DNA from 3 places in the Salinicoccus sp. CNSTN-B1 genome. Region 1 is predicted to be linked to each of the others. Evidence: riboswitches for the same ligand, from Rfam matches in the RefSeq annotation. Region 1 holds a riboswitch; each other region holds the start of a gene.
The links. A riboswitch is a leader RNA that binds a small molecule or an ion and turns the genes downstream of it on or off. The one in region 1 is predicted to bind S-adenosylmethionine.

Region 2: linked by a shared signal. The riboswitch ahead of ACYF68_RS09205 (methionine ABC transporter ATP-binding protein) and the one ahead of ACYF68_RS02890 (Na+/H+ antiporter NhaC family protein) in region 1 are both predicted to bind S-adenosylmethionine.
Region 3: linked by a shared signal. The riboswitch ahead of ACYF68_RS09235 (ATP-binding cassette domain-containing protein) and the one ahead of ACYF68_RS02890 (Na+/H+ antiporter NhaC family protein) in region 1 are both predicted to bind S-adenosylmethionine.

The regions. Positions count from the first base shown of each region.
Region 1 covers NZ_JBTWMN010000004.1:477,544-487,984, forward strand. The annotation lists gene ACYF68_RS02835 (hypothetical protein) at 1-490, opposite strand, end outside; gene ACYF68_RS02840 (hypothetical protein) at 441-611, opposite strand; gene ACYF68_RS02845 (peroxiredoxin family protein) at 790-1,296, opposite strand; gene ACYF68_RS02850 (haloacid dehalogenase type II) at 1,494-2,084, shown strand; gene ACYF68_RS02855 (SDR family NAD(P)-dependent oxidoreductase) at 2,168-2,917, opposite strand; gene ACYF68_RS02860 (MarR family winged helix-turn-helix transcriptional regulator) at 2,944-3,378, opposite strand; partial or broken gene glnA (type I glutamate--ammonia ligase) at 3,515-4,814, opposite strand; partial or broken gene ACYF68_RS02870 (AbgT family transporter) at 5,112-6,639, shown strand; gene ACYF68_RS02875 (hypothetical protein) at 6,660-6,842, shown strand; gene ACYF68_RS02880 (amidohydrolase) at 6,839-7,399, shown strand; gene ACYF68_RS02885 (M20/M25/M40 family metallo-hydrolase) at 7,474-7,827, shown strand; gene ACYF68_RS02890 (Na+/H+ antiporter NhaC family protein) at 7,883-9,094, opposite strand; SAM riboswitch class I at 9,255-9,352, opposite strand; gene ACYF68_RS02895 (NAD(P)/FAD-dependent oxidoreductase) at 9,443-10,441, opposite strand, start outside.
Region 2 covers NZ_JBTWMN010000004.1:1,543,457-1,553,897, reverse strand. The annotation lists gene ACYF68_RS09215 (hypothetical protein) at 1-553, shown strand, start outside; gene ACYF68_RS09210 (hypothetical protein) at 666-1,664, shown strand; SAM riboswitch class I at 2,055-2,157, shown strand; partial or broken gene ACYF68_RS09205 (methionine ABC transporter ATP-binding protein) at 2,221-3,233, shown strand; gene ACYF68_RS09200 (methionine ABC transporter permease) at 3,226-3,885, shown strand; gene ACYF68_RS09195 (MetQ/NlpA family ABC transporter substrate-binding protein) at 3,887-4,690, shown strand; partial or broken gene ACYF68_RS09190 (aminotransferase class I/II-fold pyridoxal phosphate-dependent enzyme) at 4,687-5,854, shown strand; gene mreC (rod shape-determining protein MreC) at 6,130-6,978, shown strand; gene mreD (rod shape-determining protein MreD) at 6,980-7,498, shown strand; ribosomal protein L21 leader region at 7,541-7,614, shown strand; gene rplU (50S ribosomal protein L21) at 7,629-7,937, shown strand; gene ACYF68_RS09170 (ribosomal-processing cysteine protease Prp) at 7,937-8,257, shown strand; partial or broken gene rpmA (50S ribosomal protein L27) at 8,268-8,550, shown strand; gene cgtA (Obg family GTPase CgtA) at 8,643-9,335, shown strand; partial or broken gene ACYF68_RS09155 (GTPase) at 9,269-9,430, shown strand; partial or broken gene cgtA (Obg family GTPase CgtA) at 9,592-9,921, shown strand; partial or broken gene ruvA (Holliday junction branch migration protein RuvA) at 9,932-10,441, shown strand, end outside.
Region 3 covers NZ_JBTWMN010000004.1:1,557,925-1,568,365, reverse strand. The annotation lists gene ACYF68_RS09280 (aldo/keto reductase) at 1-792, opposite strand, end outside; gene ACYF68_RS09275 (RrF2 family transcriptional regulator) at 1,083-1,580, shown strand; gene ACYF68_RS09270 (DUF896 domain-containing protein) at 1,615-1,848, shown strand; gene ACYF68_RS09265 (LLM class flavin-dependent oxidoreductase) at 1,879-2,871, shown strand; gene ACYF68_RS09260 (SprT-like domain-containing protein) at 2,947-3,432, shown strand; gene ACYF68_RS09255 (DNA cytosine methyltransferase) at 3,646-4,899, shown strand; gene ACYF68_RS09250 (AAA family ATPase) at 4,949-6,526, shown strand; gene ACYF68_RS09245 (LlaJI family restriction endonuclease) at 6,519-7,793, shown strand; gene ACYF68_RS09240 (IS30 family transposase) at 7,826-8,785, opposite strand; SAM riboswitch class I at 8,974-9,076, shown strand; gene ACYF68_RS09235 (ATP-binding cassette domain-containing protein) at 9,136-9,738, shown strand; partial or broken gene ACYF68_RS09230 (IS256 family transposase) at 9,991-10,441, shown strand, end outside.

The sequences.
Region 1 (10,441 bases):
AAATAATGCGGAGCATGCCACTCATGCGCGATTTGACGGTATAGCGGACGGCAACCCCAGCGTCTTCCTCGATGGGCCTTTCACGGATAAGGGGTGAAAAACGTTCGAACAATCGACCCCCGATAAGTTCGCGCGACCCTTTATTGCGCAAAGCATCGTATTTCTGTGGATCTTTCGAGTCGATATGTTCCTGTGCCTCTTCACGTGATGAATCAGATGTACCGTAATAGATTTCATTCACCAGCTGCAATATGGCTTCCTGTACCCGTTTCTCCATTTTGGTGAAGCCGAATCCCGGCAGGCTGATGAAGCCGACATTTTTATCTCTCAATGCTTCGGCGACCACTGGTTTCTCGTCTTCAAAAACTGGCAGATCAGTCAAGGCGATGGCGTAATCCCAATCCCCCTGGTCCTTCTTATCCGACACAGCTTCTATGACCTTATATGAATCGTTCGTCCCCCGTGAGAATATCCTCCTGATAATCGACATACCACTGATATTCATCTGTAATGTAATATTCGAGCATGCCGGGCAAGTTATCTATAAGGTTCGCACTGACGCGGCCGGCGATGCCAGGTGCTGTGAATAGTGCGATGCTGATCCTTTCCATATATCCGGCTCCTATCATTTAAACATTCTTGTTATTTATATAACCATAATGACAAAAAATATGTTTTATGTATATAAATTTTCGGCTTTTTTCGGGATTGTTCCCATGGCCATTTTACGGAAAGCGGCAATAATAATCCCCACCCCAGATAAGCTCCAGAATGGGGGCCTACGCCTCATCATTTTAGGTTTTTTCTGATATATTGGATGATTTTACGCAGCTCATTTGGGTGCGGCCGGCCGAATGGGCTCGTCTGTTTCTGCTGATACATCAATCTACCGCCTTCATCCGTCAGGAAATAGGCTGGTTCAGGATGTCTTCCATGATCTTCATAGGGGGCGTCTTCCCCATGGTAATGTATACCATATTTATCGAGGAATTCATAATCATCATCGACGAGCACTGGGAAAGTGAACCCATGATCGTCAATCATTTTCTCTAGATCTTCCTTGTCGTCGTGCGTGATGGTGATCAAATTGATGTTGTGCTTGTCGAAGTAGCTTTTGCTTGCTTCGAATTCATCCAATTCTTCCATGCAAGCCGGGCACCATGAGCCGCGGAAATACACGATAAGATGCCAATGGTTGCCTTTTTCCGCTAAAACATCAGAAAAGGTCACTGTTTCTCCTTCAAGGGATTCGAGTGAGAAGTCCGGGAATTGTTCATTCAGTTTAAACTGTGGCATTGTTGCTCCGCCCCTTTCTATCAATTCATATTACATGGCTAAGAATTCCATTGTCCAACACTCTACCTGTTGGTTTTCTGGCAGAAGAATAGGGTAGAAGTGCATCATAAGATACTCGAGGAGGCAATTATGATGATAAAGGCATTGGTGTTCGATGCGTACGGAACGCTTTATGACGTACATTCCGTAAAGACTGCCTGCGAAAAGCTTTTCCCGGGAAAAGGAGAGTCTATCAGCACAGTTGGCGCAAGAAGCAGCTGGAATATTTTTTTCAGCGTCAGCTGATGGGACGTTATCGGCCTTTCGATGAACTTACCGAAGATGCTTTAGTGTTTGCCTGTAAAGCAGAAGGCGTAAAGCCGTCACAGCAGGAAATCAAGACATTGATGGATGCCTATCTGGAGCTCGAATTGTTTGATGAAGTCGAAGATGTGCTTGCTGAATGCAAGGGGGTACAGCGAGTCATCTTTTCGAACGGGTCTCCAAATATGATCCATCCACTAGTTTCGGGCTCACGGATCGAACCTCATATCGACAAGGTCATCAGTGCAGATGGCATAAAACAATATAAGCCGGCTGCCCCTGCCTATGCCTACGCCCTTGATCAGCTTGGCGTCACCCGAGATGAGGTATTGTTCATGTCTTCCAACAGTTGGGATATTATGGGCGCAGCAAGCTTCGGTTTCCATACAGCATGGATCAATCGTGCACGCAGTCAACCTGACAACCTGGATATACAGCCGGAGAAGGCCTATACGGATCTTAGAGGCATACTTGAGTGGCTCTAAGCGTAGAAGACACAACAGAAGCAGCCCCATCCAATCGGATGGGGCTGCTTCTGTTCAAATATATATAACTGGAGCAATCCAGTTTAGTATAATTTAGTGGATCCGCCATCGACCATAATAGTCTGTCCAGTGATGTAGTCGGAGTCTTCGCTGGCTAGGAAGACAGCTGTTTTGCCGATGTCATTTTGAGGATCGCCAAGTCGGCGCAATGGAATGGCATTGACCATTTCTTCATATTGCTCAGGGTCACTCTTGCTCCATGCTTCAACACCTTCAGTTTTGGCAATCGGTGAAATGATGTTGATATTGATGTTGTCAGGTCCCCACTCGTTGGCTGCAACCCGAGTCATGCCACGGATGGCTTCTTTAGCTGCCGCGTATGCAGTCTGTGTCGGCTGCCCGTTTATACCGGCACCAGACGAGAAGTTGATGACTTTGCCTTCACTTTTCTTCAAGTACGGATGACACGCCTTCATGAAGTGGAAAGTCGGGTAGAATCCCGTATTGAATGACAGATCGAACATATCGAGTGTCGTATCCATCAGCATGGCTTGTTTGGATGCATGCGCATTATTGACGAGGATGTCGATGCCGCCAAATTTATCTGCAACACTGTCGACGATAGATTTGACATTTTCTTCTTTTGAAATGTCTTTGATGATCAACATGCCTTCAGTGTATTGGTTGATTTCCTCGAGTGTCTGCTGTCCTTTTTCTTCATTGATGTCCACGATGGCGATGCGGGCGCCTTCTTTTGCCATAGCAAGTGCGATTCCGCGTCCGATGCCGGATGCACTTCCGGTAATGATGCCTACTTTACCTTTCAGTCTCATAATCAAGCTCCTTTTAAATGATAGTTTCAACAGTCGTCGTCCATCAGATGATGAAGCAGTTTCTTCTGTATGCTGAGATACTGGTTGAGTTCGTCATCAGTGAGTACAGAGTAGAGAGTCTCCCGCATCTTCAGCCCATGCGTATGTGCCTCTTCCAACAAGATTCTGCCGGCGTCTGTTATAACGAGTTTGCTGACACGCCTGTCGCCTTCCTGGGTACAGCGTCTCACATATCCTGACTGTACCAGCTTGTTGGCGATGCCTGTCATGGCACCTGTAGTATAACCGAGCACGCGGGCGAGTTGAGAGGGCATCTGGGCGCCTTCTTCACCTAGACGGTTGAGTACGATGATCTGCGACACGCTGATGTTACGGTTGAACGTCTTCAAATAATGGACAACGGCCTTATCGCTCAGCATTTCCGAAATGTGGATAAGTTCGATAAATGTAGAATGCTTCATGATAAACGATCCTCCTTTAAATGAAAATTCTTCCTTGATTCCATTATAGCATGAATCATCTTATCAGTAAGATATTTAGCACTAAGATATATATATGCAAGTAAAAACTGCCTGTTTATAGGCGGTTTCCACTTTTTTAGTAATGCTTCAGATACTCATTGAGTTCCCAGTCGGTGACTTGTGCGCTGTATATTTTCCATTCGAGTGATTTGTTGTCATGGAACTGCTTATATATGTGATTACCGAGTGCTTCTTGGATGACGGTATCCTCTTTAAGCGCTTTAAGTGCGGTGTAGAGTGTCGTCGGCAAGTCTTCTACATTTTCGACTTCCCGCTGTTGCTTCGTCATTTCATAGATATTTGCATCTACGGGCGTGTCGAGTTCGGTTTCGTTTTTGATGCCGTCAAGCCCGGCATTCAAGACGACGGCTGTCGCGAGATACGGGTTGGCGGAAGGATCCAGGGAACGTACTTCCGCCCGTGTCGCAGCCCCGCGGGTGGAAGGTATGCGGAGGAGTGGTGAACGGTTGCGTCCGCTCCATGCGATATAACGCGGTGCTTCAAAGCCTGATTGGATGCGCTTATAGGAATTTACAAGCGGGTTGCACACGGCAGTATAGCCTCTAGCATGATTGAGCAAGCCCGCCATGAAGTGGCGCATCTCTTTACTGAGACCGAATTCGTCATTCTCATCATAGAAGGCATTTTTGCCATCCTTGAACAATGAAACATTGTAGTGCATACCACTGCCTGACTGGTTATCGATTGGTTTCGGCATGAATGTGGCATGCAGATTGTAACGTCTGGCAACAGTTTTAGCGACAAGCTTGAATGTCTGTATATTATCGGATGTAGTGACTGCATCTGAGTATTCGAAACTGATCTCCTGCTGGCCTGGGCATTCTCATGGTGGAACATTTCGATATCAAAGCCCATCTCTTCAAGTGTACGTGATATTTCCCGACGGCATTCCTCACCGTCATCCATCGCGGCCAAGTCAAAATAGCCACCTTCGTCGCTTGGCTCGGTTGTAGGTTGGCCGCCTTTATCCAACTTGAACAGGAAGAATTCCGGTTCTGCACCAAGATTGAACCTGTCATAGCCCATCTCTTGCATTTCATTGACTACACGCTTCAAATTCGAACGGGGATCTCCTTCGAACGGCTGTCCATCAATGCAGTAGACATCGCAGATCAGTCTGCCGATCTTAGTATCATCTTGTGACCAGGGAAGATGACCCAAGTATTCAGGTCGGGCTTAAGATACATGTCGGACTCCTCCAGGCGCACAAAACCTTCAATGGAAGAACCGTCAAACATCATTTCTCCGTCCAATGCCTTATCCAGTTGGCGGGAAGGGATCTCCACGTTTTTGATGTGACCCAAAATATCTGTGAATTGAAGCCTGATGTACCTCACATTTTGTTCCTCAGCCATCTTTAGAATATCTTCCTCGAGTACTCGGTCATAAAATTAACACACTCCTATGTTATTTGGTGCCGACCTTACAATCGACACGTTTCTATACATGTTTACCTCAACAATGGGGTGTCCAAACATTGAGACTGAATTTTTATCGAATAATTCTGATGGTTACCAAAGGGCTTCGAATATTCGAGGTGTTATCTTCTCAACCATCTATTTTTAGAATATTAAAATAACCGTTGTGATTTCCTTTGATATTTGGAATAATGAAACTATTGTCAAAAATTCTAACTGAAGGGGCGGTGTTTTATGGAAGATAATCAGAAGAAAGGCCTGTTCAGCCGCTTTCTCGATATCGTCGAGCGGGTCGGAAACAGGTTGCCCGACCCGATTGTGCTCTTTATCATACTCATGTTCATCATCCTCGGTGCATCATTCGTTGGGGGCATGATGAATTGGGAAGCTGAAAACCCAGCGGATGGTGAAACGATCCAAGCGGTGAACCTGCTGAATGGAGAGGGGATCGTCCGCATATTCACTGGAGCAATCACGAACTTCAGTGAATTTCCCCACTTGGCATGGTGCTGGTCGTCATAATCGGTATCGGCATCGCCGATAAATCAGGCTACTTTGAGACTGCAATGAAACGTGCGATCGAAGTGTCGCCGAAGGCGCTTATACTCCCGGCCATTATCCTCGTCGGCATACTCGGCAATGTCGCCGGTGATGCAGCGCCGATCATCCTACCACCCATCGCGGCGATGGTGGTCATGAAGCTTGGCTATCACCCCTTTGTCGGGCTGGTCATGGCTTATGCCGCCTCTCTGGGGCATTTGCCGCCAACCTCATCCCAGGCATGACGGAGGCGCTGGCGATTGCGTTCACAGAACCTGCGGCCCAGCTGATTGCGCCGGATTACACAGGCAATATATTGATGAACTACTATTTTACAGCAGTTGCGACTTTCTTCCTGCTGTTCATCGTCTATATCGTAACCAAGAAAATCACGGTGCCTCGCCTCGGTACATATGAAGGGATGGAGACGGCTGATCATCAACCCCTTGAAAAGAAAGAAATTACAGCGTTGCGGTGGGCCAATATTTCTGCGTTGCTGACTTTCGTTGTATTCATGATTTTTCTGTTGCCGGAAAATGGGATTTTCCGTAATGCTGAGACAGGCTCAATCATCCAGGAATCTCCTTTTATGGATTCGATCATTTTCATACTGACCATCTTCTTCTTTGTGCCTGGCTTGGTCTATGGAATGAAGGCGGGGACCGTCCGGTCGACCAAAGATTTCGGCAGCATGCTCGGTTCGGCGATGGGGACGATGGGAAGCTACATCGTGCTTGTCTTCTTCGCCGCCCAGATGCTCGCTTATTTCAGCTGGAGTAACCTGGGGCCGATCATTGCGATAAAGGGCGCAAACTTACTGGAAGCGGCGAATGCCTCCGGCATCCCTCTCATCATCGGTTTCATATTACTGGCAGGCCTCATCAATCTGCTTATCGGCAGCGCCTCTGCAAAGTGGGCAATACTGGCTCCGGTCTTCGTTCCGATGTTCATGCTGCTCGGCTTTGATCCGGCCTTCACCCAAATGCTCTACCGGATTGGGGATTCATTTACGAATCCTATTACTCCAATGTTGCCTTACTTACCATTGCTGTTGGCTTTTGCGCAAAAGTACGACAAGGACGCAGGACTAGGTACTTTGCTGTCAGCGTTGCTGCCATATTCGATCGTATTATTCTTTGCCTGGACGATCCTGCTGATTGTATGGTATTTGATCGGCATCCCTCTGGGTATTGATGGACCAATCTACTTGCCTGAAAAATAAATATCAAGGAAGAAATGGAAATGAATGTCAATCAACAGATAGAAGCAGTTATGGGAGCAGTCAAAGAATGGAGAAGGGAGATGCATCGTCATCCGGAAGTGTCGTTTCATAAGGTTTGGACGAGTGGATACATTGAAAAGGCACTCTCTGAAATGGGGGTATTGAAGTATCACGGCCGACTGACACAAGTGTCCTCGGCGTGATAAAGGGTGCTCATCCCGGGAAAAAGATTGGCCTCCGGGCGGATATCGATGCGCTTGAGATCCAGGAAGAGCGTGAAGACATCGATTTTGTGTCTGAAAATGAAGGGACGATGCATGCGTGCGGCCATGATGGCCACGCCGCCATTTTGCTCGGGGCAGCAAAAGTGTTGAGCAAAAACGTTGATCAGCTACATGGCACCATCTATCTGATTTTCCAGCACGCTGAGGAAGTGCCGCCGGGCGGGGCGCGCGAAATGGTGGCGACAGGGCTTTTCGATGAACTCGATTTCATTTATGGCCAGCATCTTTTCACACCGATTCCAACCGGCAAGATTGGCATCACCAACGGTGCAGTCACATCCAATTCAGATACTTTCGAGCTTAAGATCCAAGGGAGCGGCGGCCATGCCTCCCAGCCTGAAAACGCAATCGATCCGGTGGTGATCGGCAGTCAGATCGTCGCCCAGTTCCAGAGCATCGTTTCGCGGATTACTTCCCCTTGGATTCCGTGGTCATCTCTACGACGAAATTCAATGCAGGCACCGCAAAAAATATAATCCCTGATACTGCGATGCTTGAGGGCAGTGTCCGTACTATAGATGGAAATACACGGGAGTTAGTTAAAGAGCGGATGGAAAAAGCCATCGAAGGTGTATGCAGCATGTACAATGCGACGTTCAATTTCACCTTCAACTACGGCTATTCTGCTGTCATCAATAATCATGATATGACAGACCAGGTCAGAGAGATTGCAGTGGAGGAATTCGGTGGAGCCATCTTTGAATATCCGATGGCTATGGGCGGAGAAGATTTCTCGGCTTTCTCACAGAAGATTCCAGGGACATATGCCTTCATTGGTGCAGGCAGCCGCGAGAAGGATATGGAGTATCCCCACCACCACCCTAAGTTCGGCATCGATGAAGACAGTTTCAGCGACGGGGTCAAAATGATGGTCCTTGTCGCCTTGAATATGGGAAAACACTAAAATAAAGCAGCCCCTCCGCACGTCGATGACGCATGGAGGGGCTGCTTTATTTTCGTCAGGAATTCAACTTCTTTGGGAATCCGATGGCGATGGCGATAAGTCCAGAGATAAGCAGCATTGCTGGATAGATGGCGAACGGTATAAGGGCAATGGGTGAAATGCTGGCCAGCCCGGCCGCTGCAAGCATCTGTGCACCATAGGGGATGATGCCCTGGAATGCCGAGGCGAAAATATCGAGGATGCTGGCGGATTTCTTACGGTCGACCCCGTACTCATCAGCAATGTCACGGGCGAGGGGGCCTGTGATGATGATGGAAATTGTATTGTTGGCGGTACTCAAATCGGTCACGCTGACCAGGGTGGCAATGCCGAACTCAGCCCCGCGCCTAGTATGGATCCTGTCCGTAATGAAGTGGAGCAGGTAGTCGATTCCGCCGTAATGCTGGATCAGTGCGATGAGGCCGCCGATCAGTATCGTAATGACGGCAATCTCCTGCATGTTACCGATGCCCTCGCCGGCAGCGGCCATCAGCGAAGTCACTGTATAGGAACCGTCGGCAAGACCGACAATTCCTGCAAACACGATGCCGCTCAAAAGCACGAGCAGTACATTGACGCCGATCAGTGCGATGATGAGGACAAGCAGATACGGTAACACCTTAAGTAGGCTGTAACCCCCATCGCTTCCAGCAGTTGCAGATTGGCCGGACGAAATGAACCATAGTATGATCATCGTAATTATGGCACCGGGCAGGACGATCAGAAAGTTCGTCTTGAACTTGTCCACCATCTTCACCTCCTGGGATTGGGTGGAGACGATGGTCGTGTCAGAGATGATGGACAAATTATCCCCAAACATTGCGCCACCTATGACCGTCGCCACAGTCAACGCCAAAGCAAGGTCGGTTTGGCCTGCAATGCCGACGGCGATGGGGACCAGCGCGGCGACCGTACCGGTCGATGTGCCCATCGAGATGGAGATGAAGCATGAAATCACAAACAGGCCGACGAGCAGAAGGCTGCTTGGCAGAAAGGCCAGCCCGAAGTTGACGGTCGAGTCGACGGCCCCCATATTCTCTGCAACTTGTGAAAAAGCGCCGGCAAGCAGGAAGATGATGACCATCAGCATGATGTTTTCCTGTCCGGCACCCCGGGTGAGCACAGCGATTTTATCGTTCAGGCGTTCTTTTGGCTTGAGCAGCATGGCGGCGATGATGGCGATGATCACCGCGACGGTAATCGGCATGGCATAGAAGTCCTGCGCCACGATGCCGGTTCCAAGGAAAAGCAGTACGAAAACGAGCAGGGCAATAGTGCGAGGGGATTACCGCGGGTGTTTTTTGTCATAATCTATCACTCCAGATGGTTGGTGGTCTGAGAAAATAAAAAAGCCCTCTACATATGGAAGAAGAGGGCAATGATATCTCTTCTTATCTTTCAAGCATGACGCTTCTGGAATTGGCACAGTCCCTTGGGTGTTGCCGAGGCTTCATAGGGCCAGTCCCTCCACCTCTCTGGATAAGAAATTTCTCGATTTAATTTTAATCCACTCTACCTTTTTTTAGTTGGAGTGTCAATAGTGTGCGGCTGGAACCATATGATGGGCCTCGGGCCTTCATCGTCTGTTTTTGATGAGCTGTCTGTTCTTTTCCTTGAATATATCGTTATGGGAAGAGACCATGCCTTCTGCCGGCGCATCGGATTGAAGGAATTTCTTGGCGTGGTTCGCGGCTTGTGCCGCCTCTGTAAAACACCCTGCAATGAGGTGTACTTTATCGTCGTAGGTGATCTGGTCGCCACATGCAAATAATCCCGGCACAGGTGTATCGACGATATCATCAGTCAATATCATCTGGTGCTCGTTTAATGGAATTTTTCCCCTTAGCGCGTCGAGGAATGTGCAGTTTGATTCATATCCATGGCTGACCAGGACATCGTCGACATCAATCATGTGGCCGTTGGACAGGCGGGCAGCGGCAATTTCCTCTGTTATCTCATCAGGGATGAGGGCGTCGATCTGGCACTGCGGACACATATGGAGATTTTCTTTTTGGTGGAGGGAGGCGATCATCGCCTCGTGCCCCTTCATCTCTTCGCTCCGGTAGATCAAGGTGACGGATGACGCGATATTGCACAGCGCTTCTGCCCAGTCAATGGCAGTGTTGCCGGCGCCAGAGATGAGGATGTCACGTCCTTTGAAACGATCAAGGCGCTTGACTGTATAATGGAGGTTGCTGAATCCACCAGACTCCGCACCTTCGACTGTAAGTTTGACGGGCGAGAAGATGCCCCGGCCGGAAGCGACGATGAGCGTGCGGCTGAATAGCGGTCCTTTGTCTGTAGCCACCTCGAAATAATCCTGGTGTTGATGGATTGCTTCACATGTCGTAGACACATGGATTTCCGGATCGAAAGTCTTTGCCTGATCAATCATCTGCTGGCGGATCTGGTCGGCAGGCGCAGGCGCGACGCCTCCGATATCCCAGACCATCTTTTCGGGATAGATGTTGAGTTTTCCTCCGAGTTCGGGGTGATGATCGATGAGCTGTACGCTCATGCCACGCAATCCTGCATAGAAACTGGCATATAATCCAGCTGGCCCGCCTCCGATTAT
Region 2 (10,441 bases), 1.1 Mb from region 1:
AAAAGAGTTAGAACATTTAAAAGATATAGTTGACCTCGAAAAAGAGAAAAAAAAATTAGAAGCAGATTTAAATAACGAATCTTACGAGATTATTGCACGCTATGTTAACGGTTATAAAAACAACTCAGAATCCTTCGAAAATCTTAAACAAGAAGAATTGGAGAATTTACTATATTATTTGAATGAAAAGGATGGTTATTATAATCGTATAAATTACATAAAAATATTTCTAGATAATCTAAAGAAAAACTCAACATCTATTACAAATTATTTCTCAGAGCTAAAAAGAGTTATTGAAGAGGTTAAACAGGGAGAGACAGTAATCAAAGAATTAAAGAAGAGCCTTTCTGAAATAAATAGTAAGATAACTGAACTAAATACTTATAAAACACAATTAGAAAGTGCTGAATATAAATTAAAAGGATTGGAAAGTTCATTAGAAGATTTTACAAATAAAGAAAAACATTTAAAGCAAGAATTTAAAAAGAAGAGAAACATAATAGGTTTCTTAAAGACATCATGGTGGAATATCAACATTTTTATCGCGATATAAATCAATTTAAACTAGAATTAGAACGTGAAAGGATTGAAGATATTGAGGGAAAATTCTAAAGTATTATACACAAATCAACAGCGAAGATAGTTCATTTGAAGAAATAACTGGAGTGAGATTTCAACTAATAGATGATAATTATAAGATATACGTTAAAAATGCCCAAGACGATGTAGAAGTAGATGCTCATTCTTGTTTTAGTGAAGGACATCTAAGAACTTTAGGCTTATCATTGATGCTAGCTGTAGCAGAAAATAACAAAGTGCCTTTTTTAATTTTTGATGACGTTGTAAACGCTATAGACAGTGACCATCGTGCAAATATAATAAAAATGATGTTTAATGATGACTACTTAAAAACTACTCAATTAATAATTACAACACATGATAGATTATTTTGGGAGAGATTTTGTAATGAGTACAGCTCCTCAATTGATAAAAAAAATGTTGACAATATAAGTTATATAATAAATTACTCAAATCACGGTTCGGTTATAATTCAGTATAATGTTGGTTTTGATTCTAAAATTAGAGAGGCATTGAAAAAGTATGATATACGTCAAGCCCTTATTTATTGTAGAATTTGGTTTGAAACTGTAGCGACTAAATATTGCGTAGATAACAGTTTGGAATTAACAGCTAAATTTAGTAATGTAAATAAAGGGAATCTTTTACAAACTTCATTAGAAAGTATTTATTCGAGGCTAAGTGAAAAATTTAGAGGTAATGAAAATCTACAAGTAATTAAAAATGATTTAATTAATTGGAATGCTCAAAACCAAGAGCATCATAGTTTTGACGAGCATAGCTTTAATTTTGTTCATTCAAAAAACAGTGATGAGGTGTCTAATATTTATAAAGCTATTAAAAAATTTATAAATGATATGGATCCTGAAACAAGTATAACAAAACTAAAGCATGATTTAGAACACATGGAATGGTTGCTAGGAAAATCAGAAAGAAAATTACAAAACGAAGGATTTATAGCTAATGCAGGTGTTAAAAAAGTGCGAGATGAAAGAGAGCATAATTTAGAATGCAAACTATATATAGAAGAGGTGGAAGAAGAATTAGAAAGACTGAGAGCGTATATTAGCACATTGACTACTTAATGAGTTGATTTTCGGAGTGCTAATTCAAGGTGCACGGTAGTCTAATTTTTCTCTGAGGATATGGTTTCTCCTGGTGTCAATTGATGAGATAAAAGCTTAGTCAATCATGTTAAAATACTTACCCTCATGACCGACGCCGACAATGGTGTCCCCCTTCAGATGGTTGAATTCATTATTAAATGTGGATAGTCATTTGGTTTTTATGAGATATTGAACCATGAAACCTGTCTGCCAGGCGCGGCAAAGTCGTTTAGCAATCTGAGATGTCTCGGAAAACCATTTTGAGTATGTCATACGTACTATTTTTAAGTGTCAAGCTTAATTTTACAATCGTCAATATATTGACAATTCAATATGTTTCGAGTAAAGTGAGATTCATTCAATTAAATACATTTATCCAGAGAAGTGGAGGGATTGGGCCCTATGAAGCTTCAGCAACAGGCTGTTATGGTACTGTGCTAAATCCTACAAGCTGATGCTTGGCAGATAGATATCTTTAAGCCATTTGCATTTAGCAGATGGCTTTTTGTTTTTAATATAAAAAGGATGTGGTGGCGTGGCTATTGAAATTACCGATGTCTCTAAGGAATATTTTGTTAAAGGGAAAAGGATAGAAGCACTGAAAAAGACGACCCTCTCCATTCGTGAGGGAGAAATCTTCGGTCTGATCGGCTTCAGTGGGGCGGGGAAGAGTACTCTGCTCCGCCTGATCAACTTGCTGGAGCAGCCGACTACCGGCAGCATCAATGTTAATGGAACGGATTTGGAGAAGTTGGTAGGAAGGGACCTGCGTATAAAACGTCAGAAGATCGGCATGATATTCCAGCAGTTCAATCTGATTGAAACTAAAACTGTCTACCAGAACATAGAATTTGTGTTGAAGGCGAGCAGTTACGATAAGAAGAAAGTGCCCTCGCGTATTGAGGAGCTGCTGGCGCTTGTGGGCTTAGGCGACAAGATGGACAACTATCCTAAAAATTTAAGTGGCGGACAGAAGCAGCGTGTTGGTATTGCGCGGGCGCTGGCCAATGATCCTGAAGTGCTTCTATGTGACGAAGCGACGAGCGCGCTCGATCCTGATACGACAAAGACGATTCTGAAACTGCTTAAGAAGATCAACAAGGAGCTGGGGATCACCATTGTATTGATTACCCATGAGATGGAGGTCATCAAAGAGGTTGCTGACCGTGTGGGCGTGATGACGGCAGGGGAGATTGTGGAGATGGATGACGTCTACGCGATCTTCAGCCATCCAGAACACGAAGTGACGAAGGGGTTTGTTCAGGATATATATGATTTCATTATCCCCCGCACATCGAACTGAACAGCGAGTCTGAAGTGATCACCATCAAATTCCTGAATGAACATGCGGAAGCGAACTATGTAAACCAACTCTACCGTCATTTTGACTGCGATATAAGCATTTTGAACGGCAGAATCGAATACATCCAGGATATGCCCCTTGGATTTCTGATGCTCCACATCAAAGGCAGACAGGAAGAGGTCACTAGATTGAAGCAATTCATCGACGACTCAAAAGGAATAGAGAGGGCTGAAATATATGGATAGACTGATAGAAATTACACCGCTGTTATACCGGGCACTGCTCGAAACGACCCTGATGGTCTCGATATCCATATTCTTTGCGGTGTTGCTTGGGCTCCCGCTCGGTATATTGTTGTATGTGACCGCCAATCCGCTGCTCTATAGAATAAAACCGCTGAACCAGTTCTTGGGGGCGTTGACCAACGTGATCCGGTCGTTCCCTTTCATCATATTGATTGTGGCGATCATGCCGATTGCGACTTGGCTGACAAACAGTTCCCACGGGCCGGTATTTGCCAGTGTGGCGCTCTCTTTAGCTGCCATTCCGCTGTTTGCGAGACTGGTGGAGACAAGCTTCAATGGAGTGGATAAAGGTGTGATTGAAGCGAGCATTGCCGGGGGCGCATCACTCTGGCTGATCATTACGGATGTGTTGATTCCGGAAGCGAAGCGGGGAATCACCCAGGCGATTACGCTGACGATCATCACCATCGTCGCCTTCAGCGCCACAGCAGGTGTCGTCGGCGGGGGCGGCATCGGAGACCTTGCGATACGATATGGGTACTACCGCTACGACACCGTGACGATGATCGCGACTGTCGTCATTCTGATTATAATTGTCCAACTCATCCAGATAATCGGGGATTATTTGAGCCAAAGAGAGGAGAGGAACTGATATGCGTGGGATACTGATATTCCTTGCGTCAACACTTGCTGTCATCATAGGAAGCAGCGCACTGCTCTACGAAGGGGAGGGGGAAGTGATCACGATCGGCGCTTCCACCGGTCCCTACAGCGACATGGTGAACTTTGCATTGAAGCCGGCCTTGGAAGAACAAGGCTACACGGTGGAGCTTGTGGAGTACACCGACTACATCCAACCGAACAATGCTTTAGATAATGGAGATCTGGACGCGAACCTTTATCAGAACAAATCGTTCATGGCTGACTTCAATAAGGAGAACGGGACGGATTTCCATAACCTCATACAAGTGCCGACTGCGCCTATGGGACTCTATTCCAGCGAATATGATTCATTGGATGAAATAGAAAACGGCAGTGAAGTGGCGTTGCCTCTAGATCCCGTCAATTCCTCGAGGGGGTTCCAGACGCTTATGGATGCCGGTCTGATTGAGGTTGCAGAAGATGCAAACCTACTTGCGATAGAAGAGAAGGATATATTAAAGAACAATAAAAATCTGGAATTCGTCTACCAGGATTCAGGGCAGCTGCCGAGAAGTGTCGATCAGATCGGATTATCGCTCGTGCCGGGGAACTTTGCGCTGGCAAGCGGAATGGATCTCGCCGATGCGCTCCAGCTTGAAGATATGAATGAGAATTACAGGAATCAGATTGTCGTAAATGCTTCGGATAAAGACAGCAAAATGGCAGAAGACCTCATCGAAGCTGTTAAGTCGGAACATTTCAAACAGACGATAGACGAGCAGTTCAAAGGATTCGATAAACCAGAAGGAGAATGAAGATGAATAAACTACTCTCGAGCATTCCTGACAGTTATTTCAAGACGGCTATGGCCGGGGAGGCACCATCTGGTCCCCTTCCGCTGATCAATCTCGCAGTTGGCATCCCAGATGCCGAGACCCCTGAACCCATCCTCAAGCGAGCGGCAGAAGCCCTTTATCAGCCGGAAAACCAGCGATACGGGCAATTCGGGGGAAACAGTCATACAAGGATGCGATCATCGATTTCTATAAGAGTGAGTACGGGTGGAGTTGGAAGCGGATAATATCGCACTGCTGTACGGCACCAAGAGTGCCCTGGTGCAGTTTCCGATGATGTTTATCGAGCCGGGGAAGGCGTCTATCTGCCGAACCCAGGCTACCCAGATTATACAGCCGGTGTTGAATTGGCGAAAGGGGTGGTATATGATCTGCCGCTTCTTGCAGAAAACGGCTATCTGCCGGATTACAATGCATTGGATGACCAGGAGCAGGCAAATGCGCGGCTGATATACTTGAATTATCCCTCAAACCCCCTTGGCGCAGTTGCGGACCGCGAATTTTTCGATCGTACGATAGAGCGATTTAAAGGGACAGGCACCTGCATCCTCCATGATTTTGCCTACGCCCCGTTTTCATTTGATGGGAAACACCCAAGCATACTCCAGAGTGAAGGCAGCCTTGACTGTGCGATTGAAATATATTCCCTCTCGAAAGGGTTCAACATGTCTGGATTCCGTTCGGGTTTTGCTGTAGGAAATAAGGAAATGATCAATGCAATCAACACTTATCAGGACCATACACAAACGGGCATGTGGGGCGTGGTGCAGGAGGCATCTACAGCAGCACTCCGACATGCCGGGATATTCTGCCCGTCCAGGAGGATACTTTCTCCAAAAGGAGCCATCTGGTCACAGAAGCATTATTGGATATGGGTATTCCAATCAATCCGATTAAAGGGGGATATTCGGCTGGATCCGTGTGCCGGAGGGGTTTGATGGAGAGACGTTTAAAGCCTACCTGCTCCATGAATGTTCCATCCTTGTCACTCCGGGAATTCCATTCGGCTCGCGCGGAAAATATTACATCCGCATATCCCTTGCTGTGGAAGACACCCAGCTGAAAGAAGTGGTCGAACGCTTCAAAAAGCTTCAGAATTTATGGAAAGATGGCATTTTACATTAAATAATCTCCTTTATCCCCTTGAAAGCATACAATTAAACATGTAACATAATAATTGTAATGAAAACGACATAACAGGCTGTTGATGATTATGTCATCTACAAAGCCTTTGATAGAACATGTATACTTACTGTTCTAGATATCATATATATTATTATCTTATCTGTTATGGAGAGGCCCCTCGGGCCTCTCCTTTTTATTTACATATCCTTTATCAGCAGTGCTTTATTGTGGTATTCTTTTAATCAGATATCAACAATCAATGGAGGCGCTCGATCGTGAACAGGCTTTTCAACCGTAATCGTATGCTGATCATACTTTTTGGCATTATTGTATTAATACTTCTAATAGGTTTCTCGATGACGGATCGGAATTCCGTCACTAAGGCGGAGCAGTTCACCGGCGATCTGACAGCAGGTTCGCAAGTCGTCATAGACGCGCCGGTCGGATTCATAGGTGGCATCATCAATAAGATCTCCGCCAGTTTCAATGCTGTTGAAGAGAACGAGAAACTACATGCACAGCTTGAAATGCTGCCGCAGATGCAAGCAGATCTAGAAGGTCTTGAAGCGGAGAACGAGGAATTGAGGGAAACTCTGGATGTCAGTTCCAGACGCTCCTACGAAAGTGTCGACGCCCGTGTGATCTCAAGGTCACCTGACCAGTGGATGGATAACTTCACCATTGATAAAGGGGAATCGGACGGCATAAAGGAAGGCATGGCGGTGATGACCACCGAAGGCCTGGTGGGGACCGTAGTCAGGGCTAACGGCGGCTCAAGCTATGTCGAAATGCTGACGACCTCGTCAGCAGGCAATAACCTCTCAGTTCAAGTTACCCATGAAGATGATACAGCATATGGCAATATCCGCAGGTTTGATGATGAACGCAACCTGCTTGTGGTCGAGAACATTAAAAACCGCAGCGGGCTTGAACGCGGCGATGAAGTCTTCACGAGCGGTCTGGTGGGGAGCCTGCCGGAAGGTCTGATCATTGGCAAAATAGTTGAAGTCGAAAACGACGAGTATGGTTTGAGTCAAAATGCCTATGTGCAGCTGAACAGTAATATGGATGATATCGACCTTGTCCATGTCATCAAAAGAAATCCGGAGTCAATGGAGGAATAATATGAGAACACTTATGATTTTCCTCTGTGCATTCCTATTCATGTATATCGACTTTACCTTTGCAGAATTCAGTCCGGCGTCTATCAGTGGAGTGACGGTCTATTTTGTGCCCCGCACCCTGCTTATCTTCATATTGCTGCTGTCGATCTATGTAGGGTCAAGGATGGGAATATTTTTGGCGGTGGTCTTCGGAGTAATGCTCGACATCTACATAGGGTCCCTCTATGGCATACATACCTTCGGAATGGTGGCGTTCGTTGTATTTATGCACACCGCCTTCCGGGTCTTCCATAGAGATTTCGTCGCCATGGCATTTGTCGTACTCCTGCTGATTTTCTTCTACGATGCCTATATATATGCAATCTTTTCTGTACTCGGCATGATCAATATGCCATTGTTTGATTATGCGGCCCTCAGGGCGGTGCCGAGCATGCTCATCAATGCGCTGCTCTTTTTGATTGTTTTTGTCGTGGCACGCAAAGTCGCTAGGGTCAGGAAGGAACTCCTCAAGCAGGATTGACAGCACCATCTGCTGCTGGTATAATGCAGAGGTTGGTGATAATGTAAACATCAACCGCTCAGTTGCAGGTTCAAGCGATTACTATCCACCTGCAGATGGCGTGTCTTATTTTATATTAGGAGGTGTAAGTATGTTTGCAATTATCGAAACGGGTGGTAAACAAATTAAAGTTGAAGCGGGTCAAACTATCTACGTCGAAAAGATCGACGCAGAAGCAGGCGACACATTCACTTTTGACAAAGTACTCTTTGTAGGTGGAGATTCAGTTAAAGTTGGTGCCCCTACTGTAGAAGGCGCAACTGTAGCCGCAAAAGTTGAAAAGCACGGCCGCGGTAAAAAAATCGACGTCGTGAAATTCAAACGCAGAAAGAACTACAAGCGTAAACAAGGTCATCGTCAGCCATATACAAAACTGACAGTTGATAAGATAGACTTCTAATGATTAATGTAGAATTCCATATAAATGATGATGGACAGGTCACTTCCTTCAATATGGAAGGCCATGCCATGTTCGGTGAGTATGGCAGCGACATCGTCTGCGCAGGTGCTTCGGCAGTCGTCTTCGGTTCCGTAAACGCCATACTCAATATGACGGATGCAAATCCCTCAATCGATATGGAGGAGGCAACCGGCTACTTCAATTTCGAAGTGACGGACCCAGATGATGAAAAACTCCAGACTCTATTGGAAAGCATGATCATATCACTTAAAACAATAGAAGAAGAATACGGTGAAAACATCAAATTATCATTCAAGTGAGGTGAAAGCAATGCTTAAACTCAATCTGCAATTCTTCGCATCCAAAAAGGTGTAGGTTCAACGAGGAACGGACGTGACTCCCAATCCAAACGCCTTGGTGCCAAAAGACAAGATGGCCAGCATGTAACAGGCGGCTCCATACTTTTCCGCCAGCGTGGAACTAAATCCACCCAGGTGAGAACGTTGGACGCGGCGGAGATGATACTCTATTCGCTAAGATCGACGGCGTTGTAAAATACGAGCGTATTGGTCGCGATAAAAAGCGCGTTTCTGTTTATACCGAAGCGAAATAATGAACGAGTGGACATCAGCAGAGCTGGTGTCCTTTTTCATTAAATGAGCGGTGTACGATATGATATAATATTTTAAGGATAGGGGTGAGACTATGTTTATAGATCAGGTTGGTATATTCATAAAAGCCGGCGATGGCGGAAATGGCCTCGTCGCGTATAGACGTGAGAAATATATTCCGATGGGCGGACCTTCAGGCGGCGACGGCGGCGATGGTGCGGACATCATATTTGAGGTCGACGAAGGACTCAGGACATTGATGGATTTCCGCTATCAGCGCCACTTCAAAGCGAAGCGCGGCGGTAACGGAATGAGTGCGAATGCCCACGGTAAAAACAGTGAGCCTATGGTACTGAAGGTGCCACCAGGTACAGTAGTCAAAAAGAAAGAAGACGGAGAAACATTAGCTGATTTGACCCAGCACGGGCAAAGGGCCGTCGTCGCCAAAGGCGGACGGGGTGGTCGCGGAAATTCCCGCTTCGCTACGTCAAGGAACCAGGCGCCGGACTTTGCCGAGAATGGGGAACCGGGCCAGGAATTTGATGTAGTGCTTGAGCTGAAGCTACTTGCGGACGTTGGTCTCGTTGGTTTCCCGAGTGTCGGAAAATCCACGATACTCAGTGCCGTCACAAAAGCGAAGCCTAAAATTGGGGATTATCCCTTCACAACCATCAAGCCGAACTTGGGCGTCGTGGAGACGGGGACGGCCGATCATTTGTCATGGCGGATCTGCCCGGACTTATTGAAGGTGCCTCGGAAGGCACTGGGCTTGGCCATCAGTTCCTGAGGCACGTCGAGCGGACTAAAGTCATCGTTCATGTCATCGACATCAGTGAGGTTGAAGGACGGGACGCAGTAGAGGATTATGAAACAATCCGTAAAGAGATGGGTCTTTATAATGAAAGCCTGCTCAAACGGCCTGAAATCATCGTCCTCAATAAAACTGACCTGGTGGAAGACGAGGGTATCTTTGAGAGGTTTGCTGAAGCAGTGGGGGAGATAAGGAAATATATCGGATCTCGGCTGCCACTCGTGAAAACTTGGATAATATGCTCTACCGCGTTGCGGATATGCTTGAGAAAGCTTCCACGGTCGAAGAAGTCATCGAAGAGACAGATCACCGTGTCGTCTACCGGCACGAAAAAGATCCTGATGCATTTGAGATTACACGTGATGATGATGGCGCCTATGTCGTATCAGGCGATTCCATCGAGCGCATTTTCAAAATGACCGATTTCAACCGCGATGCAGCCGTTAGAAGGTTCGCAAGGCAGATGCGTACCATGGGCATCGACGATGCTCTGCGTGAGAAAGGCATCCAGACGGGCGATACAGTAAGGATCCTCCGCGGTGAATTCGAATTCGTAGAATGATGGTGATTTGATGTATCAGTATATAAAAGGCACGTTAAAAGAAGTTGCACCACAGAATATTACAGTAGAGACTGGTGGGATCGGCTACTTGATCATGGTGCCGAACCCATTCCGTTTTGAGAACAGGCACGGGGAGGAAGTGACGGTCCATACCGAACTGATTGTGCGGGACGACAGTCACACACTATACGGGTTTGTGACCATGGATGAAAAGGTCCTTTTCCAATCTTTGCTTCAAGTGACTGGAATCGGTCCGAAAAGTGCACTGGCGATACTTGCCGCTTCGAGTCCGGAAGAGATCATCGAGGCGGTGGAAGCCGAAGATGAGAAGTACATGCAGAAATTTCCGGGTGTCGGAAAAAGACGGCAAGCCAGATCATACTGGATCTAAAAGGCAAGCTCGGTCATGTCAGCGTGGCGTCGCCTACGCCTGACAAAGGCGGCAATAACCACCACATCGAAGAAGCCATGCTTGCACTTGAAGCACTGGGTTACAGCAAGCGCGAACTCAAGCGGGTTG
Region 3 (10,441 bases), 1.1 Mb from region 1:
TTTATTCAACTGGTTGATCCGACTGATCTGCGTCTTGCTGAGGGAGAAGCCGAATACGTCTATATTCTCTTCTATCCGCTCAGGTGTCACGGATTTCGGTATGGTGACGAGACCATGCTCTATATTCCAGCGGATGACCACTTGAGCGGGTGACTTGCCGGTTTCTTCCGCAATCTCATTGATGGTGTCGTCCTCAAGGATTTTGGCGTTCATTAATGGGGACCAGGATTCCATGATGATCTTGCGGGAATCGAGGTACAACTTCAAGTCGTTTTGGACAAGGTAGGGGTGATATTCCACCTGGTTGATGACCGGTTTTACATCCGTGCGCTGCAGCAATGTATCCATGTGCGAAACCATGAAGTTGCTGACACCAATATTTTTGACACGATTATTGTTGTACAGACGCTCCATTTCATGCCACGTCTCAATCATAAGGTCTTCATCGGTGCCTGGCCAATGCATAAGATACAGATCCAAGTAGTCTAACTGAAGATTTTCAAGGGATGTGTCATAGGCTTTCTCCACATTTCCAAGACCGTAGTCGTCAAGCCATAGCTTGGACGTCACGAAAAGGTCGGCACGCTCGATGCCTGCTTCCTTGATGCCTTCTTTAATACCTTCTCCGACACTCTTTTCATTCTTATAGATCATAGCTGTATCAATGCTGCGGTAGCCATTTATAATCGCATGTTTGACAGCATTCTTACAATCTTCCCCGTCTTCCACCCTGAATACGCCAAGCCCTATCTGCGGCATTGTGTTGCCATTATGAAACTCTACTTCTCTCATTTCCTAATCTCTCCTGTTCATGAAATTGTATCATCATGCCGTATTGATTGGACATATAAATATTTACCCACAATTTGGATTTAATAAAGAAAAAAGTGGCATCTTATTGTTATTGGGGGCAATTAAGTGCCATACGTTCATATGTCACATTCTTAAAAATCTCTTAAATATGACCAGTTGGATTGTGTGCCATTCAAGTCGTCATAGTTGAAGAGAATCCCTCCATCTGTTAAAGTACATTTCAAACCGGACAACAATTGTCCGATATAAGAGGAGGAAGTGGTGCTGCCGTGAAAATAAAGACAGGTGTTGAACAATCCGTCTATGCTGTCATTCTCCTCAATCTGCTACCAGAAGGCGCTGTGTTGCACAGTGAGGAAATCAGCAGACATATCGGGGCCTCGCCCAGCTATTTTCAAAAGTTGTTGAGAAGAATGGTGAAGGCAGACCTGATCAGATCCGTTCATGGCACTAAAGGCGGCTTCAGACTAAATCGCTTGCCGGAAGACATTCGGATATATGATATCTATACTGCGATTGAAGGCCGTCAGTCGCTCTACACATCGAGCGGCATCTTAGATAATATGATGGACTCAATCGAGGCGTCAGAGCAGTGCATATTGAGGGACACGATGAGTGAGGCCGAGGCATCCTGGAAAAGTGTGTTGAAGCGCGAGAATGTTGCCGACCTGACTGAAAAGCTCCGTGCCGGGAATTACAACGAACGTTTCAAAGTACTTGAAAAAGAACTGCAGAAAAGTTGCAGTGTGCAATATGAGCATATATAAAAAAGTAAAACTAATATGAAAGAAGATGTTAAATATGATAGTGGGACTCGACCGGATCAATGAACTGGCACAGAAAAAGAAACAGATAGGTTTGACGGCAACCGAACAGCAAGAGCAAAAGGAATTGCGCGAAAATTATCTGCGCCAATTCCGCGGACAGGTTCTCGATAATCTTTCAGGGCTTACAGTCATTGACCCTGTGGGAAATGATGTTACGCCAGAAAAACTGAAAAGGGAACAAGAGCTCAGCCGGTTACTCGATTACTAGGTCACCATATAAAGAAAGAAGGGTTATTCAATGAAATTAAGTGTATTGGATCAGGCGCCTGTAACTAAGGGCAACAACGGGAAGGACGCCCTCCATAAAGCAGAGGAACTGGCGGTATTGGCCGATTCCCTCGGATACCATCGCATGTGGATGGCAGAACACCATGGGCTTGGCACAGTAGTCAGTTCAGCCCCTGAGATTACTGCAGCCAGACTCGCGGCCAAGACCGAAAACATCAGGATAGGGACAGGCGGCATCATGATGATGCACTACTCACCACTGAAACTGGCTGAAGTATTCAAGACACTCAGTGCATTCTCCCCTGGCAGGATTGATTTTGGCGTAGGCCGCGCACCAGGTGGGGACGGCAGCGCCATGTATGCATTATCACAGGGCAGACGTCCTGAACTTGATAACCTTTATGAAAAGGTTGAAATAGCGCTTCAGTTGATCAACGATGAAACACCTGAAGGCAGACTTTATGGCTCAACACCAGCATTTCCTCAAAACGTTACCCTCCCTGAGGCATGGATGCTTGGTTCGAGTGGGAACAGTGCAGTAGAGACCGCTAAAATGGGTGCTGGGTATTCATTTGCCCAATTCTTCAATGGGGCATTGAGCCGTGAAATATTGGATGCATATAAGCAGAACTTTAAGCCGACCGATTTCATGGAGCAGCCAGAAATCAATGTATGCTATATGGTGACGACTGCAGAAACACGTGAAGAAGCGGAATTCCAGGCACTCCCTCAAGATATTGCAGGACTCATGTTGTCACAAGGCAGGATAATGCCACCCCTTACACCCGAGGAAGCACAGGACTATCCGTTGACGGAAATGGATAAAATGAAGATAGAGCAACGCAGGCCACTCCATATCGTCGGTTCGGCAAAAGAAGTTGCAGACCAGCTGAAGGAAGAACAAGAAAGATATGGATTCGATGAGGCGATGATCGTCAGTATTCCACACTCCCAGGAAACCAGATTAAACGTCTATCGTCTCTTGGCAAAAGAATTGCTGTAGAATGAAAAGGGTCAGGATATTTGATATCCTGACCTTTTATCATTTCCAATCAAGATTGAAGGAAGGCTTGTACGTATGACCCAAGAAGAACTCAAATATTATGCACATGAATTTTTAATGGGTAAATTCAACATAGAACTTAATATTCCCATCCGAATCTCAAAGCGCATGACATCGAAACTTGGAGCGTTTCGCCTCAAATACATACAGGGCAATCGCCAGAAGGTCGATATGGAAATAATCATGTCGCACAACTTCATTGCCCACAATACTGAACAGGTCATTTTGGATGTCCTTTACCACGAGTGTGTGCATTATGCGTTATTTATTAAAGGCCAGCCATATAAAGACTCCGATCCAGAATTTGTAGAAACACTGAACCGTTTAGGCGTATCTCAGACACGCACCCATCAATTCAAAGGGCGCCGTCATCTATATGAATGCAAGAAATGCAGGTATCAATTCAGCAGAAATATGAAGGGGTATGAGAAGCGGTATGTGTGCTGGAAGTGCCGGGGGAGGTTTAGTTATGTGAAAAAATTTAATGAGGATAGGAGCTAAAATTAAAATGAGTAAAGTGAGGTTAAAAGTTCAGTGTTTCTTGTATGCGGTTTGCTTTTATAATTTATTTGAATTAAAAGGTAAATTTAATAAGATCCATTAATAACCCCTTTATTTTAATTGAATCATTCATATGCTAAGCTAAGTAGCTAGAATATATTATCATTATAAGTTAGAATAGAAATAATAAGTTGTGGAAGAAAGGTGGGGGTTATGCTTAGATTAGCTACTGTTTTTAGTGGTATAGGAGCCGTTGAACACGCCCTAGATAGGATGAATATCCCTCATGAGATTGTTTTTGCATGTGATAATGGGGATAGAGAATTAGACCTCGATGAAACTGAAATTGAAACTTTAATAAGCAATCGCAATACTGTACATGAGAGGAAAAAATTTATTGACAAACTATATAATCAAAATAGGAAAACTAATTTTGTAGAAAAAAGTTATTTTGCAAATTATAACATCAATAAAGAAAACTTTTACCAGGATGTCCGTTTTATAGAAGGCAAACATTATAAAAATGAAGTCGATTTATTTGTTGGGGGAAGTCCATGCCAATCTTTTTCAATGGTAGGTAAAAGGGGTGGATTTTCTGATACGAGAGGGACATTATTTTACGAGTTTGCACGTTTGGTAGATGAAATAAAACCGAGGGTATTTATATATGAGAATGTAAAAGGTGTTATAAACCATGATGGTGGAAATACTTGGACAATTATGAAAAACGTGTTTGAAGAACTAGGATACAAATGGCATTATGAAGTCCTAAATGCTAAAGATTTTGGTATACCTCAAAATAGGGAACGTTTGTTTGTTGTTGGATTTTTAAATAATGAAGCTGATTTTAAAATGCCTTCCCCAATTCCTTTGAATCTTAAGATGCAGGATTTACTACTAGACAATGTGGCTGAAAAGTATTATCTCGGTAAAAAAGGAATAGACTTTGTAACGAAAGAGAAAAATATCAAAAAGCAATATACTCAAATAAATGGTGACATTATGTTATGTCAAAAAGCTAATCAACAATTTAATTGGCATGGTGATTTTATTTTTGAAAAATTCGACTATGCAAAAGTAGAGGGAGAAGATGTTCCAGAAAAGTATTTCTTATCAGAAAAACTAGTTAATTACGTTTTAGCAAGCGGCACTAAAGATTTCTATTCAAGACCGGAAATAGATTTAGATATTGCAAGACCTTTATTATCTACTATGCACAAAATGCACAGAGCTGGAGTGGATAATTATGTTACAACAAAAGGAAGAATAAGAAAATTAACTCCAAGAGAATGTTTGAGACTAATGGGTTTTTCTGATGATTTTAAGATAGTAGTATCAGATACTCAAGTCTATAGACAAAGTGGCAACTCCATTGTAGTAGATGTTCTAATGCACATATTGAAAGAAATATTAAAATCAGAAGACATAACCCAAAAAATTGAAGAACAACTTATATTGGATTTGTAAACCTTCTTAACTTAAGAAGGTTTACAAATATTTAAAAGGAGCTTTTATAATGGAAAGTATAAGACCATCTATCCCGAGTTACTATACAACAACACCTATGAAGTTTAAAAAAGTTGGTAAGCAGACTTCAAGTGGAGGAGCAACAATTTTTCTAACGCAGACTCGTGCAAACTATTCTACATACGAAAATTATTTTAATGATTTTAGTGATGACAATACATACAAAGTTGATATTGAAGGTTTAAAAAAATATATGTTTACAGTGAAATTTGAATATATTCTAAATATTATTCCTCCTGATGGACTAGAGTATAGTGGCGAAGTTACTTTAGATTATTGGAAGAAAAAGTTAGATGAATTGAAGCAATGTGATGAGAATAGGTTAAATATTAATGTGGAAAAACATATGGCGTCCAATGGAAGATTTTATATACGCACTCAAAATATACCTGATCAAGAACCTATTGTAACTCTTATAAGAAGTATAGTCGTCCCAGGAGTCAGTCAAATGGAGATAACTAGAGAGGAGACCGATGAAGAAAATAAGTTCATTTATTTTTTTAGGCCCGTTCTTACAGAAGATTTAAATAGTCATTTAAATTATTATAGTACTAGAGAAGATGTATTCGATAGCGAAGAATTTCCAAGTGAACCTGGAAAAAATTTGATTATATATGGTGCCCCTGGAACAGGGAAAAGCAACGAAGCTAACAAAATTTATTTTAATAAGAACAGTACAAGAGTAACTTTTCACCCAGAATATACATATCATGATTTTGTAGGGAGTTTCAGGCCTGAACCTTTATACAAAAAGGTAAGTAATCCGAATTATAGTCTTCTTACAGTAGATGGAGAAGAATTTCAAAAAGGAGAACCTTTAATTAATTATCAATTTGTTCCAGGCCCTTTTACCCTAATACTAGAAAGAGCATTAAAAGCAAAAAAAGAGAATTCTTCTGAGATGTTTAATTTAATAATAGAAGAAATGAACAGAGCTAATGCGCCAGCGGTTTTTGGAGATTTGTTTCAATTATTAGATCGTGATTCATTTGGTGAAAGTATATACTCGGTATCAAATTTAGAAGTTTTAAAATACTTGAGAAACTCAGATGTCCTCAACCAAGATGACAAAGAATTTAAATTACCTTCTAATTTAAATTTAATCGGTACCATGAATAGTGCTGATCAAGGTGTATTCGTAATGGATTCAGCTTTTAAGAGAAGATGGATATTTAAATATATGCCAATAAATTTAAATGAAGCAATTCACAAAAATGAATTAGTACCATATAATAATCAGTTTGTTAGATGGCATCAATTTGTTTCAAAAATAAATAATATGCTAGCAACTTTAGGTATACGAGAAGATAGACATATTGGCCCTTACTTCTTAAAACCAGGTGAACCCCAAAAAGCTGAAATGATATCAGATAAACTTTTGATGTACTTATGGGACGACATATTTAAAATGCAAAAAAGTAGTTTCTTTGCAGATGAAATAACCACTTTGTCTCAATTAATTAATGATTATAATTGTGGAAAACCCGTTTTTAAAATTGATTTTGAATTTTTAGAAGAGGAAGAACATGAAGAATTAAGTAACGAAAGAGATTATGAGAATGAATAACTATATATTTTCAGAAGAAAATTATTATCTGCATTGTTTTGTAGAATTGGAAAAATACGAAAAATATGAATATTACGATTTATTAGATATGAGTTGGTTTGAAGAGGGACTGTGTATCCTTAAAGAAGATAAGCTTATTTTTTATTGTACTGGAGTGCTTATCAATAAAAACATAATCTATATAATTTTCCCTAAGGGATATTCATTAGCGGATGATACAGATATATTAAAAAAACATGCTAAAATTTTAATGAGAACTATTAATAAGTATCAGGAGAATTTATTACCACATTTAAAAACAGAATTTTGGGAAGGTGTAGGAGACAATTCTAATATACTTTCCGCTGCAATGTGGTTGATTGAGGACTTCGAAGCAAATGGTTTGATTCAATTTAGAGAAATAGAAAATAATATTAATTCGAGTAATAATATTAATTGGTCTAGGACCATTAAAGAATCTTACCCAACTATATCGAATGGGCAGCCAATCTACTTAGATTTAATAACTAAAAATCACAAACAGATAAGTCATCAGATAGAATTGTTACATCGATATGCTATTTCTAAAAGTATCAAAAATTTCGGATGGTTTTTAGGAGTTACTGATTCATATATAGATGATGTAGAATTAAATATTGATATAAATCAATTAATTTATCTATTAGACATGGAAATAAATAGAAGTTATGAAGAGCGTAGGCTTATTTTGCTTTTAAAGTTAAAAGAATTTCTATTAGGAGTCGGAAAAAATAGTATTGGAAATAATTTTAAAATTATAACATTCAATTTTCCGTGGATATGGGAAGATATTTGTAGAAGTATATTTAAGAATGACTCTGATGATACTCCAAAAATGCCTAAGCCATACTGGGAAGTATCCGGGGATATCGCTGAAACTTCTCAAATACCTGATATAATGCTTCGTGAAGATGAAACACTTTATATTCTCGATGCTAAATATTATACAATAAAGTATGCACCGAGAAAATTGCCAGGATGGTCGGACTTAGTAAAGCAATATTTTTATAGACACTCTTTAATGGATAAAGAAAGTGAGATTGTAAACGTTTTTATATTTCCAGGAAGTACGAATGATGTGATTAGTTACTTAGGCTACTCCTCTGTCAAGGATCAATTAGATCTAGGTGTTATTGAAGGGTACGAACTAAACATTATTGAAGCAATGAGTGTATACATAGGGTCTAAAAACGAGATTGATATTAGAAAGAGGCTAATTAACAATATAAAAATTAGAAATCCAAATTAAACAAAGTGGTGCATTTATAATATTTTCGTTTGTCAAAATAAGCTAGACAGTTCCTTGTCACCCATGTAACTCAAAAAGACTTCCAACGGTGTACGGTAGTCCAATGATTTTCTTGGGATATGGTTTCTTCTGGCGGCAACCGATGAGGTAAAAGCTTGGTCGACCGTGTTGAAATCCATATCTTTAGGCAGGCCATCCCTTCTGAGCAATCCATTTGAATGTTCATTCAACCCTCGCTGTGATGGTGTGCCCGGATCGGCAAAGTAGATGGATAGATCATTTCGATTACTCATCGACTGCCAGTTGGAGAATTCTTTACCACAGTCGAAGGTGATCGACTTGAACAGGTTTCTAGGCATCTCTTGGCACCATGTATTAATGGCAGCCTCAATATCCAGTGCGGTTCTGCCTTTGGGTTTCAAGGTGATAATGGCTTTTGACAGGCGCTCGACCAGCGTGATGACGGCACTCTTGTGACGGACACCGACGATGGTATCGCCTTCTAGGTGACCGAATTCTTCATTGAAAGAGGGATAGTCATCTGCTCTTTCAGAGATATTTCGCCTGAAGGTCTGTCGGCCCCGGCGTTCCTGGTGCCCATTTGGTTTTCGCTTGCCTTGCATCGGCAATGTGGCCGCATCAAAAATGTCACGCTTGAACATCCGGTACAGCGTACGAATTGAACAATCAATCCGCATTTCCTGCCGACCCACAATGACATCCGGCGTCCAGCCCTGAGCCACCTGCTTTTCAATATACGCCTGTTGGTCGGCTGGCAGGACAATCCGTTTTCTACCACACCGCTTTTTGTTTTCTTGATAGCGCTGGTAATAGTCCAACGCAGTGTGCCCGTCCCTGAGATATGCGATGACATTATGAACCGTCTGACGGGCACGTCCAATCCGTTTCGCAATATGAGAAATCGGTGTGTCGTGATGGAAATGGGCTTCTATGATTACCAGTTCATCCGTGGTAATATGGGTATGGGTCATGCATGATCACTCCTATGATTTCTTTGGTCGGAAAACCATTTTGAGTGTATCATGCGTGACCTTTTTATGTGTCTAGCTTAATTTTACAATCGGCGACATTTAAAACTTTGTTCTATTAGAAGATTGATTATTTTAAAATATTGACAATTCATTTATCTAGAGTAAAGTGAAATTCATTCAATTAAATACATTTATCTAGAGAAGTGGAGGGATTGGGCCCTATGAAGCTTCAGCAACAGGCTGTTATGGCACTGTGCTAAATCCTACAAGCTGATGCTTGGCAGATAGATATCTTTAAGCCATTTGCATTTAGCAGATGGCTTTTTTTATTAAAAAAAGGATGTGGTGGCGTGGCTATTGAAATTACCGATGTCTCTAAAGAATATTTTGTTAAAGGGGAAAGGATAGAAGCTTTGAAAAAGACGACCCTCTCCATTCGTGGGGGTGAGATCTTCGGTCTGATCGGTTTCAGTGGGGCGGGGAAGAGTACCCTGCTGCGCCTGATCAACTTGCTGGAGCAGCCGACTACCGGCAGCATCAATGTTAATGGAACAGACTTAGGCAAGTTGGCTGGGAGGGACCTGCGTATAAAACGTCAGAAGATCGGCAAGATATTCCAGCAATTCAATCTGATTGAAACTAAAACGGTCTATCAGAACATAGAATTTGTGTTGAAGGCGAGCAGTTACGATAAGAAGAAGGTGCCATCGCGTATTGAGGAGCTGCTGGCGCTTGTGGGCTTAGGCGATAAGATGGACAGCTATCCTAAAAATTTGAGTGGCGGACAGAAGCAGCGTGTCGGTATCGCGCGGGCGTTGGCCAATGATCCCGAAGTGCTTTTATGTGATGAGACGACGAAGATGATTTTGAAACCGCTAAAGGGATATGAGAAGCGGTATGTGTGTTGGAAATGTCGGGGAAAGTTTAGTTATGTGGGTATAGGAGAGGATTAAAATTATTGAGAGCATAATTATTTTCTGATCAAATTAATATTGTAATATACCCATGGCCTTTTAAAGAGAGTGTAAAATAGTTTGTGTAAATGAATAAATAGAAAAAGGGTGTCCTTTTCTTGTAAGATTAAGTTACTAGACCGAATCTAAGAAAAGCGGACACCTCTATGAATCATTTTACATCAGATATTATTCAAGCTCTAGTAAAAAAGGAGATGTCACAGAATTCTTCCCCAGCACCTGGAAACGACGGTGAACTCATTGCTTAAAACCGAACTGACTGCGTTCTTGGATTATGAAAGGTATGACCGCGTGGGTTTCAATCCCGGGAACTCCAGAAACGACGCCTATTCCCGCACCCTACATATAGAATACGGGGGCCTAGAGATCGCCATCCCCCGGGACCGGAACGGAGACTTCAAGCAACAGACTGTTGCGCCCTATAAGCGCTCCAATGACACACTGGAATCCTTTGTCATCCACATGTTTCAAAAAAGGGTGACGATATCTGTGATCTCTCATCTGATTGAACGGATGTATGGGAACCACTATACGCCCAGACCATTTCAAACATGACTCAGGCGGTCACAGAAGAGGTGGCGATATTCCGCCAGCGATCATTATCCGAGCGGTATGTGTGTATCTGAATGCGACATTCCTGCCTGTAAAAGAGGGACGATTTCGAAAGAAGCTGTCTATATCG